3 regions of the Weizmannia acidilactici genome follow, and region 3 is predicted to be linked to each of the others. Evidence: riboswitches for the same ligand, from Rfam matches in the RefSeq annotation. Region 3 holds a riboswitch; each other region holds the start of a gene.

Region 1 (4,341 bases), on a different contig from region 3:
GCTTCGGCTATAAAAACGGCGAGCCGGTCATCGGCAATATGAATATTAATGTCAAGGCCGGCCAGATGGTGGCAATCGTCGGGCCGACCGGTGCAGGGAAAACGACACTGATCAATCTGCTGATGCGGTTTTATGAACTGGACGGCGGCAAAATTACCATTGATGGGATCGATATCCGCGATCTTAAGCGGGATAATTTGCGGACGACATTCGGGATGGTGCTTCAGGATACGTGGCTGTTTAACGGCACGATCCGCGACAATATCGCTTACGGCCGTGAAAATGCTACGGAAGAGGAAATCATCCGGGCAGCAAAAGCGGCGCATGCCGACCATTTTATCCGCGTGCTGCCGGACGGCTATGATACGGTGCTCAATGAAGAAGCAACAAATATTTCCCAAGGGCAGAAGCAGCTTTTGACTATTGCCCGCGCGATTCTCGCCGACCCTGCAATTTTGGTTTTGGATGAAGCAACAAGCAGCGTTGATACGAGAACGGAAGCCGCAATCCAAAAGGCGATGGCCCACCTGATGAAAGGGCGCACGAGTTTTGTTATCGCCCACAGGCTGTCGACGATCCGCGATGCCGATTTGATACTTGTGATGAACCACGGCGATGTGATCGAACAGGGTACCCACCAGTCCCTGCTTGAAAAAGGCGGCTTTTACGCTGATCTTTATTACAGCCAGTTTGCGGCAGGAAGGCAGATTGGTTAAAAAGTTACTTCAGGATATAATGAAAACGGGGCTGTCCCAAAAGTTGGTTAACTGACTTAGGGACATCCCTTTTTCATGCAATGTAAAAATTATCAGAGATTGTTGATGATCGCGAAATTCACTCGCTTTCCTCACGCGTCGTGAGCCTCCTCGCTCGTCCCTCAAGCGCACTGGGTCTCTTCTTGCTCGCTTTTCCCGCAGGAGTCTCGTGAATTTTGCGATCATTATCAAACTACTTTTCAGTGCTTTGGGACAGCCCCTTTTAGTCTGAAAAACAGCATAAACGAACATGCATCGCCGGGCTGTCTTTCTTTAAAATCAGAATCTGATGATTTAATCATCAATACAGGAATGTCTGAATGTTGGACAACGTAATGGCTGACGCTGCCAAGGAATTCCTTAATGCCGCTTCATCCCCTGCTTCCCATGGATGATCAGGTCGCATTATAGGAAGAATTATATTTAATCGTACCGGCAAACCACCGTCTGGCCGGGATCGAGGAAATAGATTTAATAGAGGTGGCAGACGAACCGTTTATTCTTTTTAAGGATGACACTGCACTTCGAGAGGTCATTGATAAACTATGCGTTGAGGCGGGTTTCGAACCAAAGGTGGCCTTTGAAGGATTGGAGGAACGAACTGTCGCAGATCTTGTTGGAGCTGGTTTAGGTGTAGCGCTTATTCCGTTTATCCCCGATGTGAATGAAAGTAAAATCTCAGTCATACGGGTACGAAATCTCCAATGCTCCCGCAGAATTTACATGGTGTGGAAAGCGGAAGGCTATATGTCCCCGGCAGTTACATCTTTTAAGAACTTTATCATTAAAAATCTGTAAATCGTTTTAAGCTGACGGATCATAAAGCGGTGTAGGATGACAAATTCAAAGTTTTGTAGTATGATTAATATGACAATTGAAAATTCTTATCAAGAGTGGCGGAGGGAATGGCCCAATGAAGCCCGGCAACCGCAGATGTCTATCTGAAAGGTGCTAATTCCAGCAGGATTGATTCCTGAAAGATAAGAGGCGTTTGATTGAAAACTTCTTCTTATCGGGGAAGTTTTTTTTCATACATACACAAAGGAGAGGAACAACAGATGAAATACGGCTTTTGGCTGCCGATTTTTGGCGGATGGCTGCGGAATGTTGAGGATGAAAACATGCTGCCGACGTTTGATTACGCGAAAACAGTGACCCAGTCTGCTGAAAAATGGGGATATGACACGACTTTAATCGCAGAACTCTACTTAAATGACATAAAGGGACCTGAAAGCGATTCGCTCGAAGCATGGTCGACGGCTGCTGCACTCGCAGCTGTTACGGAAAAAATCGAAATTATGGCAGCAGTCCGCCCCGGTTTCCACAATCCGGCCGTTACCGCAAAAATGGCGGCAAACATTGACCGCATCAGCAACGGCCGCTTTACCTTAAATGTTGTTTCAGCATGGTGGGAAGGCGAAGCGAAGCAGTACGGCGGCATTTTCACCGCCCATGATGAGCGCTATGACATGACGGAAGAATTTGTGGATGTGCTGAAAGGAATGTGGACAGAAGAGACGTTTTCGTATGACGGCCGTTTTTACAAAATTGAAAATGCGCATCTTGCGCCAAAACCGGTGCAAAAGCCGTATCCGCGTCTTTATGCGGGTGGGGAAAGCGAGCGTGGCAAGCAGGCAATTGTGAACGGTTGTGATGCTTACGTGATGCACGGCGGCACGGTGGAAGAACTGCGCGCCAAAATTGCGGACATGAAAAAGCGACGTGAAGCGGCAGGCAAAAAACCGTTTGAATCGTTCGGCATGGCGGCTTATGTGATTTGCCGCGATACGGAAGAAGAAGCGCAGGCGGAACTGGCCCGGATTACGGATGTAAAGGAAACGAGCGGGTATGCCGGCTACAAAGATTTTGTCAGCAAATCGCAACTTGAGCAGCAAGTAAAATTGTATGATTATTCCGTCTCCAACCGCGGGTTGCGGCCGAATTTAATTGGCACGCCCGAGCAGATTGCTTCCCGCATCAAGGAATTTGAAGATGCCGGTGTTGATTTGCTGTTGTTGCAGTTTTCCCCGCAACTGGAAGAGATGGAACGTTTTTCAAAACAAGTCATGCCGTTATTGGAATAAACAAAAACTGGAAAATAGGAGGAAACTGCGTGGCTAAGATTTATGTTTTGCATGAAAATCAGGAATGGACGGACCATTTGGTAAAGAGGTTCGAAGAATTGGGCCTGCCTTATGAGCTTTGGTTCTTGGATGAAGGGACGGTGGATCTGACTTCGGAGCCGCCGGAAGGGATTTTTTTCAGCCGGATGAGCGCTTCCTCACACACGAGGGAACATACCTATGCCCCTGAACTGACATCGGCCGTTTTGGCTTGGCTCGAGCGACACGGGCGCCGGGTCATCAACGGTAGCAGCGCGCTCCGGCTTGAAGTGAGCAAAGTGAACCAGTATATGGAACTGGAGAAATACGGGATCCGCACGCCGAAAACGATTGCCGCGGTCGGAAAGAAACAAATGATCAAAGCCGCAGAAAAACTTGGGGCCTCTGCTTTTATCACGAAACATAACCGCGCGGGCAAAGGACTCGGCGTCCAGCTTTTTCATTCGGTTGATGCGCTCAAGGAGTATGTTGAAAGTGATGTGTTTGAAGAACCGCGGGACGGCGTGACACTTGTGCAGGAATACATTGAATCACCGGAGCATTACATTACCCGCTGCGAATTCATCGGCGGAAAATTTGTGTACGCGGTCCGGGTGGATACGTCGGGAGGTTTTGAACTCTGCCCTGCCGATGCCTGCCAAATCGGCGGCCTGTTCTGCCCTGCCGGCGAGGAAACGGAACAAAAACCGAAGTTCCAAATTATTGACGATTTTAACGAGCCGATTATTCAAAAATACGAAGAACTACTGCGCGGCAACGGGATCAAGGTTGCGGGCATTGAGTTTATCCGCAATGCGGACGGCGAAATTTTTACGTACGACATCAATACGAATACAAATTATAATTCCGATGCCGAAGCGGCTGCGGGAAAATACGGCATGCTTGAATTGGCCAAGTTTTTGCGGGCGGAACTGGAAAATGTTTATGTGCAAAACTAAAAGAAAGGTCCCCCGAAAACTGGGCACATGGCTTTTGGGGAACCCTTTGTGTCTATAAAGGATTCAATGTAGTTTTAAAATTGGTGTATTGTTTTTCCTTAGTCGGTTGAAGGACAAAACTAACGATGCCGTCCCATAAATTGTCCTTCATACCTTACACCAACAAAATCACTACAAAATAAACCGCCATGGCAACAAGGCCGATCGGGAGCCCGAATCTGGCCCATTCCCGGCTTGTGATCCGCAGTTTTCCGGCGGAGATGATATTCGGGATATTGCCCGGCACGAGCATCCCGCCGCTGATCAGCAGTCCGAGTAAAATGGCCTGGACGGTTCTATTCGCCATTTTCGAACTGATCTCGGCAGCTGCCAATGTTGCATTGTCGAGCACAGCCGAAATCATATTGATCCAGTACAAAATAAACGGGCTTGAATCAAGCAGGAAACGGTTGATGAGCGGTTCAAACCCCGCCCCGAGCAGCGTCAGCCCCATGACAAACAAGTAAATTTTCACCGTCCGCAAAA
Region 2 (4,341 bases), on a different contig from region 3:
ATAAAATCCTCCGGTTCGGCATTTTCATAGTTTAAGTCGTACGCAACAAACAGGCGCAGACGGATGCGGTCTATTTCCGTCAGTTCGGATTCTTTTAAATTATACATATAGGTTCTTAAAACATTCTTAAAACTTTTCCTTCCTGTTGCAAATCCAATACCAACTTTGATTCCCTCTGCCATTGCTCATTTCCTTTCCTGTCCTGAAATGTGAAAAACACTCTCTTTCCCTTATACCCCATTGCAAAGTGAAACAAAACCTGACATAACTTTCCCGGATTGTGGGTAAACTTCGAATGTGATTGGATCCGGGCTTATGGAACAAAAGTGAAAAATGGAAAAAAGGAGAAATACGATGGCTGAACAAATCCCAAATGAAAAAACAATAGATGATACAATTGACCTTTTGAAGGAAGGCTACCTCTATATTAAAAACCGGACGGATGAGTATCGGATAAATTTGTTTGAAACGCGCCTGCTTGGACAAAAAGCTGTCTGCATCAGCGGCGAAGAAGCGGTAAAAATTTTTTACGATCCGGAAAAATTCAAGCGGAACGGAGCTGCCCCGAAACGTGTACAGAAAACATTGTTCGGGGAAAATGCGATCCAGACATTGGACGGGAAAGAACATATCCGCCGAAAAGCTTTGTTTTTGTCGCTAATGGGGCCTGATGCACAGCAGCGACTCGCACAAATGGCAGCAGCGGAATGGGAAGCCTGCATCCCAAAATGGGAAAAAGCCGTCAGGATCGTATTATTTGATGAAGCAAAAAACCTTCTTTGCCGGGCCGCATGCCGCTGGGCCGGTGTGCCGCTCCGGGAAGAGGAGACCGGGAAACGGGCACAGGAATTTATGGATATGGTGTACGCTTTCGGGGCTGTTGGGCCGCGGCATTGGAAAGGAAGAATGGCAAGAACGAGCGCGGAAGACTGGGTACGCGGCATTATTGAAGATGTCCGTGCAGACAAAATAAAAGCCGAAGATGGTTCTGTTTTAAAGGAAATGGCACTGTACCGGGATAAAGACGGCCGGCAGCTCGATGCGCAAATAGCAGCCGTGGAACTGATCAATGTGCTCCGCCCGATCACCGCAATTGCCACCTTCATTACCTTTGCAGCCCTTTCCTTACTTGAGCATCCCCGCTATAAAGGGTGGTTAGAAGGCGGGGACGAACAACGCATCGAATGGTTTGCCCAGGAAGTCAGGCGTTTTTACCCATTCGGCCCTTTCTTAGGCGCAAAAGTCCGCAAAAATTTTACATGGAACGGCTATGAGTTTAAAAAAGGGCTGCTTGTGCTGCTCGATATGTACGGCACGAACCATGATGAAAAGATTTGGGGGGATCCTGATGTGTTTCGGCCGGAACGTTTCCGGGACTGGAACGGCAGCCTGTTTAATTTTATTCCCCACGGCGGTTCGGATCCGTCGAGAGGCCACCGCTGCCCAGGCGAAGGGATTACGCTGGAAATCATGAAAGCTACCCTTGATTTTCTTGTCAATAAAATTGATTATGATGTCCCGGCGCAAAATTTAAACATTCCGCTGAATAAAATCCCGACATTGCCGGAAAGCGGTTTTATCATACAAAATGTGAAAAAGAAAACGCCTGCCGTTTAATGGCGGGCGCTTTCTTTAAATCCGTCCAGTTTAGTCGTCGCTTCCCCAAATGCCGAGGATTTGCAAAATGTTAATAAACAGGTTTACAAAATCCAAATACAAATTTAAAGCCAAAAGCGGAACCATTTCCTCCGTTATACTGTGGTGCTTCATTTGGTTAAAGTCATATACAATATACAAGGAAAAAACAATTGCACCAATAAAGGAACACGCCAGCAGGCCGGTTGGAGTAAGCGGGCTGAAAATGCTGAAAATCCCGATGAAAATGAGCGCCAGCAATGCAACGAGCAATGCCGTGCTTAAAAAGCCGAGGTCCCTTTTTGTAACCGCGCCGATTGTACCCATGACGGCAAAAATGCCAAAGGTGGAACCGAAAGCGAGCAGTACCACTTCAGCTCCGGCCACGGATGCATAATAAGCAACGACAGGGTACGTCGTAATGCCGGATATAAACGTAAACGCATAGACAAATAAATAGCCGACGCTCTTCCGCCTTCTCAGCCAAAAAGCGGCAATGATCATGGCCACTTCCGCAACCATCAGCGGCATCATTAACCCCGGCGGCACGAATCTTCCCGTATATAAACCTGCTGTCGCAAACAGCAGCGAAACGGCAAATACCCAGAGCACTTTCTGGAACATCGACCTTTGCCTTGTTTGTAAGGCCTCCATAAAATCCCTCCTCTTTACTTACTATTTATTATATTTTTAACCGGCCCTATATTTCAATCTTTTGTACCCAATTTTACCGCCTATATTTTTAAAATTAAACTAATTTTCATCTTGACAAAATCACTTAAAACATTTAAAATGATAGTAAATTAAATAATTTTAAAAAAATTCTTATCCAGAGAGGTGGAGGGACTGGCCCTTTGAAGCCTCGGCAGCGGTCTTTTTGAAGAACTGTGCCAATTCCAGAAAGCAAATTGCTTGAAGATAAGAAGAGTATCGGTTTCATTTCGCATCCTAACCTCTTCTTATGCCAAGAAGAGGTTTTTTTATTGCACGGCCGTACATAAAAGCAATTTCTTTCTGCGCACAGCAGCCGGTTTAAAAAATTTGCAGAAAGAGGGAAAAACAATGACAACAAAAACCATTGCGAAAGCACCATTTAAAGCAGACCATGTAGGGAGTTTACTTCGGCCACAAAGAATCCATGAGGCCAGAAAAAAATTTCAAGAAGGAACCATTACTGCGGCGGAATTAAGAACAATTGAAACGGAAGAAATTAAACGAATTGTTGATAAACAAATTGAAATTGGACTAAAAGCTGTTACCGATGGCGAGTTTAGACGGAGATTTTGGCATACGGATTTCATGGAACATTTAAACGGGGTAGAAGGTTACATCCCTGAACATGGTTATCGATTTGTCGGTGTTGAAACAGAAGCATATGATGTCCGTGTAACCGGAAAAGTTTCCTTTAATCCTGATCATCCACATTTGAAAGACTTTATAGAGTTTAAAGAAATTGTTGGTGATCGAGCGATTGCAAAAATGACCATCCCAAGTCCAAACCAATTTTTCAATGCAGGCATTCGCAATGAAGAAATTTATCCGGATATTGAAGAATATGCAAAAGATATCATTCAAGCTTACCGGGATGCAATCAAAGCTTTTTATGATGCCGGTTGCCGTTACTTGCAGCTTGATGATGTCTATGTTGCCGGCCTTTGTTCACCAAAACTTCCATTTTCCGACAGTGAATTGGAAAGAGAAAAATTAATCGACCTGGCTTTACGGGTTGCAAATGGTGTTCTTGAAGGCAAACCGGCAGACCTGGTTGTTACAACCCATCTATGCCGCGGAAACTACCAATCGACTTGGGCTTTTGAAGGACCATATGATAAGATTGCTCCCAGTTTCTTTGCAAAAGAAAAAGTGGACGGGTTCTTCCTTGAATACGATGATGAACGTTCCGGCGGCTTTGAACCGTTAAAATATGTTCCGGAAGGCGGCCCGAGAGTCGTGCTCGGGATTTTCACCTCCAAAAAAGGCGAACTTGAAGACAAAGAAACCATCAAAGCCAGAATTCAGGAAGCTGCCAAATACGTTCCGCTTGAACAGCTCTGCATCAGTACCCAGTGCGGATTTGCCTCCACCCACCACGGCAATCTTTTAACAGAAGCGCAGCAGTGGGAAAAGTTAAAATACATCGTGGAGACCGCAAAAGAAATTTGGGGGTAACTGATTTTGACAAAGCCTGAGAACCAGGCTTTGTTTTTTATGGTAAAATAAGAATATTCCATATTCACGATCAGAAACAGAGGGGGGTTATCATGAAAGTTATCGTATACAGCGCAATGCCAGAAGACCTTATTGAATCTCTGCGGGAGCATTTTGAAATCAAACATATACCGGACTGCCATACATATACGGATCTTCTGCCCGATTTAAAGGAAGCGGAAGGGCTGCTCGGGTCCGGACTCCGGGTGGACAGCGGGCTGCTGGACCACGCGCCCAACTTAAAAATTGTAAGCAATATTTCAGTCGGCTATGATAATCTGGACATCCCCGAGCTGACAAAACGCGGCATTATGGCAACAAACACACCTGGCGTCCTGGACGATACGACGGCGGACACCATCTTCGGTATGATGCTTGCCGCCGCAAGGAGATTTACGGAACTCGACCGGTTTGTCAAAGAAGGAAGATGGAAAGCGCCGGTTTCGCAGGCCGAGTACGGCATCGACGTCCACCATAAAACGCTCGGCATCATCGGCA
Region 3 (4,341 bases):
TCGATACAAAAGATGCCATCCTTAAACCGGGGGATGAAGTAAGGTTTTACATGAACTACGGGGCAGTGCTGACGGCCATGACTTCCCCGTATGTCCATAAAACTTATGTATATCCAGACGCCAAGACCCGCGAATGGTACAAGCAGCAGTTTATCCTTTCCCGTGTCGCTAAGCAGGAAAAAACGGGCGCATGAATCATACGCCCGTTTTTTCTTATTTTGTGATAATAATATCTTCTGCTGTGATGTCGCTGCCGAAATACGGTTTCAAATTCTCGTTGTAATCCTTTTTAAAGAAGCCATTATGGTTTAATTTCGTAATTTCCTTATTGACCCATTTCAGAAGCGATTGATTTCCTTTCTTCACCGCAGGGGCAATATACTGGTTCGGCCCAAGCGTTTTAATCCCGACCGTATAGTCCGGATGATTTTTCACCCAAGCATACAGATAAGAGTTATCATCCGCCAATGCCGCTGCCCGGCCATTTTTCAGCGCATTGAACTGCTCTGTTTTTGAATCATATTTTTGCAAAGAGATATCTTTATATTTGCTGGTAAAATAGTTTTCCGCCGTTGTCCCTTTGTTTACAATCAAAGATTTGCCTTTCAATTGGTTCACATTGGTAATCGGATTTTTCTTAGGCGAAACAACGCCAATCGAGACTTTCATGTACGGATTGGCGAAGTCCACAACCTGCTTCCGTTCAGGCGTTACGGTGAAATTGGCCAATACAAGATCGACTTTGTTGGATTTCAATGCATCAACGCGGTTGTTGGCATTCACTTGCACAAATTTCACTTTCACGTTTAAATCTTTGGCAATTTGCCGGGCCAGTGCTACATCATAACCGGTCCGGTTCCCGTTTTTATCCACCCATCCGTAAGGCGGAAGATCACCGAAAACGGCAATCTTAATCGTGCCGTTTTTCTTAATGGCGGATACACTGGACGGGTTGCTGCTTGATGAACTGCCTGAACTGTTGCCGCAGCCTGCAAGCGCCAATACCAATATCAGTACAAAAGATGAGATTAAACCTGATACCAATGAACGATGCTTTTTCATAATCTTACCTCCTAGCTGAGATACAAATATTCTAGAAATCCATGCTTTCCAGGAATTTTTTTGCCCGGTCTGTCTGCGGTCTGGCAAAAAATTGGCTGCCCGGTGTTTGCTCGAGAATTTTTCCGTCCTCAAGAAACAGGATTTTATCACCAATTTGCCGGGCAAAATTCATTTCATGCGTGACGACGATCATCGTCATATTTTCTTTGGCTAAACGTAGAATGATTTCGAGAACGCCGCGGACCATCTCCGGGTCAAGCGATGCGGTGACCTCATCAAAGAGCATCAGTCTCGGATTCAGTTCAAGCGCGCGGACAATCGCCACCCGCTGTTTCTGCCCGCCGGACAATTCGCGCGGATAAGCCTCTGCATACTGTTCCATCCCAACTTCTTTCAACAGGCTTAATGCCTGCCGAGCGGCTTCGTCTTTCTTCCGCTTTTGGACCTTCATCGGGCCAAGGAGGATATTTTCCATCACCGTCATATTCGGAAATAAATCATAGCTTTGGAAAACCATCCCGATCTGCTGCCGCAGCCGGCGCCAGTTTTTCTGCGACGACTGAACGGTTTCCCCGTTGAAAACAATCGATCCGGATTGAAATACTTCAAGCCCGTTTAAGCATCGGATCAATGTGCTTTTTCCCGACCCGGACGGACCCAAAAGGACGACGACGCTGCCTTCATCGACTTCAAAACTGATGTCCTCCAGCACGCGTTTATTGCCGTAAGATTTCTGTAAATGTTCTACTTTCAGTAAAGGTTCAGCCATTTGCTCCTACCTTGCCCCTCCTCTCTAATCGCCTTGCCAGACGGGAAAGCGGATAGCATAAAATAAAATATAAAATAAAAATAAAACCGTAAACCCAGAAAGCGCCGTCCTGATAACGGTGGCTGTTGGCTTCAATAATCTGCTGCCCGACATTGATGACATCCACCACGCTGATCAACAGCAGCAGGGAGGTCGTTTTAATAATTCTGGTCATTAGATTAATGGTAGCCGGAATCATCAAGTGGACCGATTGCGGCAGAAGGATGTACCGGTAGAGCTGAAATGGATTTAAACCGATTGCTTTTCCGGCTTCAACTTGGTGCCGGGGAACGGAAATCAACGCACCGCGGACGATATCGCTCATTTCAGCAGCCATCCATAAACTGAATACGAGTGTCCCGACCGTATCTGCCTTGAAATTAATGTTAAAGCTTTGCGGCAGAATATAATAAAACAAAAACAGCAGTACAATGGTCGGCACAATGCGGAAAAATTCCAAATACAGCCGCAGAATCATCCTCAGCAGCGGATTATGCAATGTCCGCAAGACCCCTAAAACAATGCCAAGCACACCGCCAAAGAGAATGGCCAAAAGGGCAATTTTAGCCGAGACATATAATCCGCCCAATAACCGTATAAAGTTGGCTCCTTCAAAGAAGATATTAATTCCCGAATGTCCCATAACGCACCTTCTTTTCTAACCATGTCAGTATGATGGACAGCGGAATTAAAATGACAGCATACGCCAGCACGAGCAATGACAAGTACTCGTTTGTGTGGTAGTACATACCGATTAAGTCAAGTGCCGTATTGGTCAATTCCGGAATGGCAAGGACTGTAAAAATGGAAGTTTCCTTGATTAAAAAAATGACGTTTGCGGCAAACGCAGGGACGCTGAGCATCAATCCCTGGGGAAAAACGATATAGCGTGCCAGCTGAAACTGGTTCAGCCCAATCGCGAGCCCTGACTCAACCTGTGTTTTCGGCACGCCGTTCAGTCCGCCGGAAAACCCTTCAGCCATATAACTGCCCCCCAGAAAAATAAGGCCGATAATCCCGCAGATTTCAGCGGGAAATTTTATCCCGACCTGCGGCAGACCGTAATAAAGGAAAAATAACTGAATCAATAATGGCGTGTTCCGCGACAATTCTACATAAGCCGAAACGATCTGCCGCAATACCGGAACCTTAAAATACTGAACAAAACTGCACAACAAGCCTGCAACGGCCGCACCAAGAATGCCGAAAAACGAAAGCCGCAAAGTCAGCCAGAATCCCTTAATAAATATAGGCATGCTTTGCTGTATAACGGTCCAGTCCATCTCATCCCTCCTTTTGGCAAAATCCCATATAGCAGTTGAACAGCCTGGACTGCAAAATGCAGACACTAGGTGGAATCCGTGCTCATGCACTCAACAAACCAGATATGTAGAGATAAAAATGTTGCTTTGTCGAATATTCCGAATTTCACCTCCCTCCTTTCTTTTCCCATCCAGCAGACACAAAAAAGGCCGTTTCCCGCATAAGAAAACGACTTTACTCTTTTCGAGTATGTTGTTGTTTTCTTATCTTTACAGATGGATATCTGCTGGAATTAACACCATACATTTAAAAATGCTGGTTGTCGGGTTTCATTGGGCCAGTCCCTCCACCACTCTTGATAAGAAATATTCATTATTTTAGCAACATCTTTATTTTACTGAATCTGAATATAAAAATCAATATATTCCAATTGATTTTATCGGATTTGTCTCACACAGGAACAGCCGCCATGGTGATTGCAGCAAGGGTAAAAAAGAAATATGATCCCAATTACGAAAGTAAAATTGTAATTTAAAATAAAAAAAGGGCCCCATCCTTTGGTATAATTGAGTTTAACCAAAACTAAAAAACCAAGAAAGGGGGCACCTTTTCTGAATGTAATGCCGTTGAAGGCAAATTTGGTGAAGGCAAGCGTAAATACGGGCTGGACCTTATTCGAGCACGCCTTCAGGAGACAAGTGAAACAGTTGTAGCTCTCCAATTTCTCATCATGAACCTGGAGCGAAAGCTCAGAGTTCTTTTTTTGAAGTTTTTACAAAACACTATTTTGTCTTTTGATAACCGAATTTTGGCTTGCATCTGATTCATTCAGCAAGCCCTATTTACTTTAAACAATTTTACGGAAAAGCCAAAACATTTTTTAATTTATTGAAAAAACAGGCCAAACATACTATCGAAATGATACTTTCGTCAATGTCATTGCTTGGGCTTTGTACACTGACTTAAGAATAAGCTGCAGAGAGTAAATCCATTCGCCATTACATTTATTATATGATTCCGGAAGCCTCTCTAACTGCGAATATTGAAAAAAGAACCTTCAATCCAAAGATTGATCAATGGTTCTATGTTTTATTTTCAATGATGTTCTATTCCAATTCTTTAAGTAGAAACAATTGTCCATTGAAGAAAAATTGTTTAACTTTTTCGTTCAGTCCCTTTGTTCCGCATCCAAAGCATTAATGATAAAC

The links. A riboswitch is a leader RNA that binds a small molecule or an ion and turns the genes downstream of it on or off. The one in region 3 is predicted to bind S-adenosylmethionine.
Region 1: linked by a shared signal. The riboswitch ahead of GBH70_RS10300 (LLM class flavin-dependent oxidoreductase) and the one ahead of GBH70_RS11710 (amino acid ABC transporter permease) in region 3 are both predicted to bind S-adenosylmethionine.
Region 2: linked by a shared signal. The riboswitch ahead of GBH70_RS03050 (5-methyltetrahydropteroyltriglutamate--homocysteine S-methyltransferase) and the one ahead of GBH70_RS11710 (amino acid ABC transporter permease) in region 3 are both predicted to bind S-adenosylmethionine.

What each region holds. Positions count from the first base shown of each region.
Region 1 covers NZ_BKZR01000025.1:20,413-24,753, forward strand. The annotation lists gene GBH70_RS10285 (ABC transporter ATP-binding protein) at 1-716, shown strand, start outside; partial or broken gene GBH70_RS17205 (universal stress protein) at 1,049-1,157, opposite strand; partial or broken gene GBH70_RS10295 (LysR substrate-binding domain-containing protein) at 1,179-1,553, shown strand; SAM riboswitch class I at 1,637-1,742, shown strand; gene GBH70_RS10300 (LLM class flavin-dependent oxidoreductase) at 1,814-2,839, shown strand; gene GBH70_RS10305 (ATP-grasp domain-containing protein) at 2,869-3,816, shown strand; gene GBH70_RS10310 (DUF1646 family protein) at 3,971-4,341, opposite strand, start outside.
Region 2 covers NZ_BKZR01000005.1:72,995-77,335, forward strand. The annotation lists gene GBH70_RS03035 (hypothetical protein) at 1-182, opposite strand, end outside; gene cypC (CYP152 family fatty-acid peroxygenase CypC) at 355-1,617, shown strand; gene GBH70_RS03045 (Bax inhibitor-1/YccA family protein) at 1,648-2,289, opposite strand; SAM riboswitch class I at 2,458-2,560, shown strand; gene GBH70_RS03050 (5-methyltetrahydropteroyltriglutamate--homocysteine S-methyltransferase) at 2,698-3,804, shown strand; gene GBH70_RS03055 (2-hydroxyacid dehydrogenase) at 3,897-4,341, shown strand, end outside.
Region 3 covers NZ_BKZR01000031.1:20,429-24,769, forward strand. The annotation lists gene GBH70_RS11690 (alanine/ornithine racemase family PLP-dependent enzyme) at 1-194, shown strand, start outside; gene GBH70_RS11695 (cysteine ABC transporter substrate-binding protein) at 214-1,062, opposite strand; gene GBH70_RS11700 (amino acid ABC transporter ATP-binding protein) at 1,094-1,831, opposite strand; gene GBH70_RS11705 (amino acid ABC transporter permease) at 1,824-2,513, opposite strand; gene GBH70_RS11710 (amino acid ABC transporter permease) at 2,494-3,153, opposite strand; SAM riboswitch class I at 3,394-3,498, opposite strand; partial or broken gene GBH70_RS11715 (transposase) at 3,747-3,956, shown strand; gene GBH70_RS11720 (malate:quinone oxidoreductase) at 4,330-4,341, opposite strand, start outside.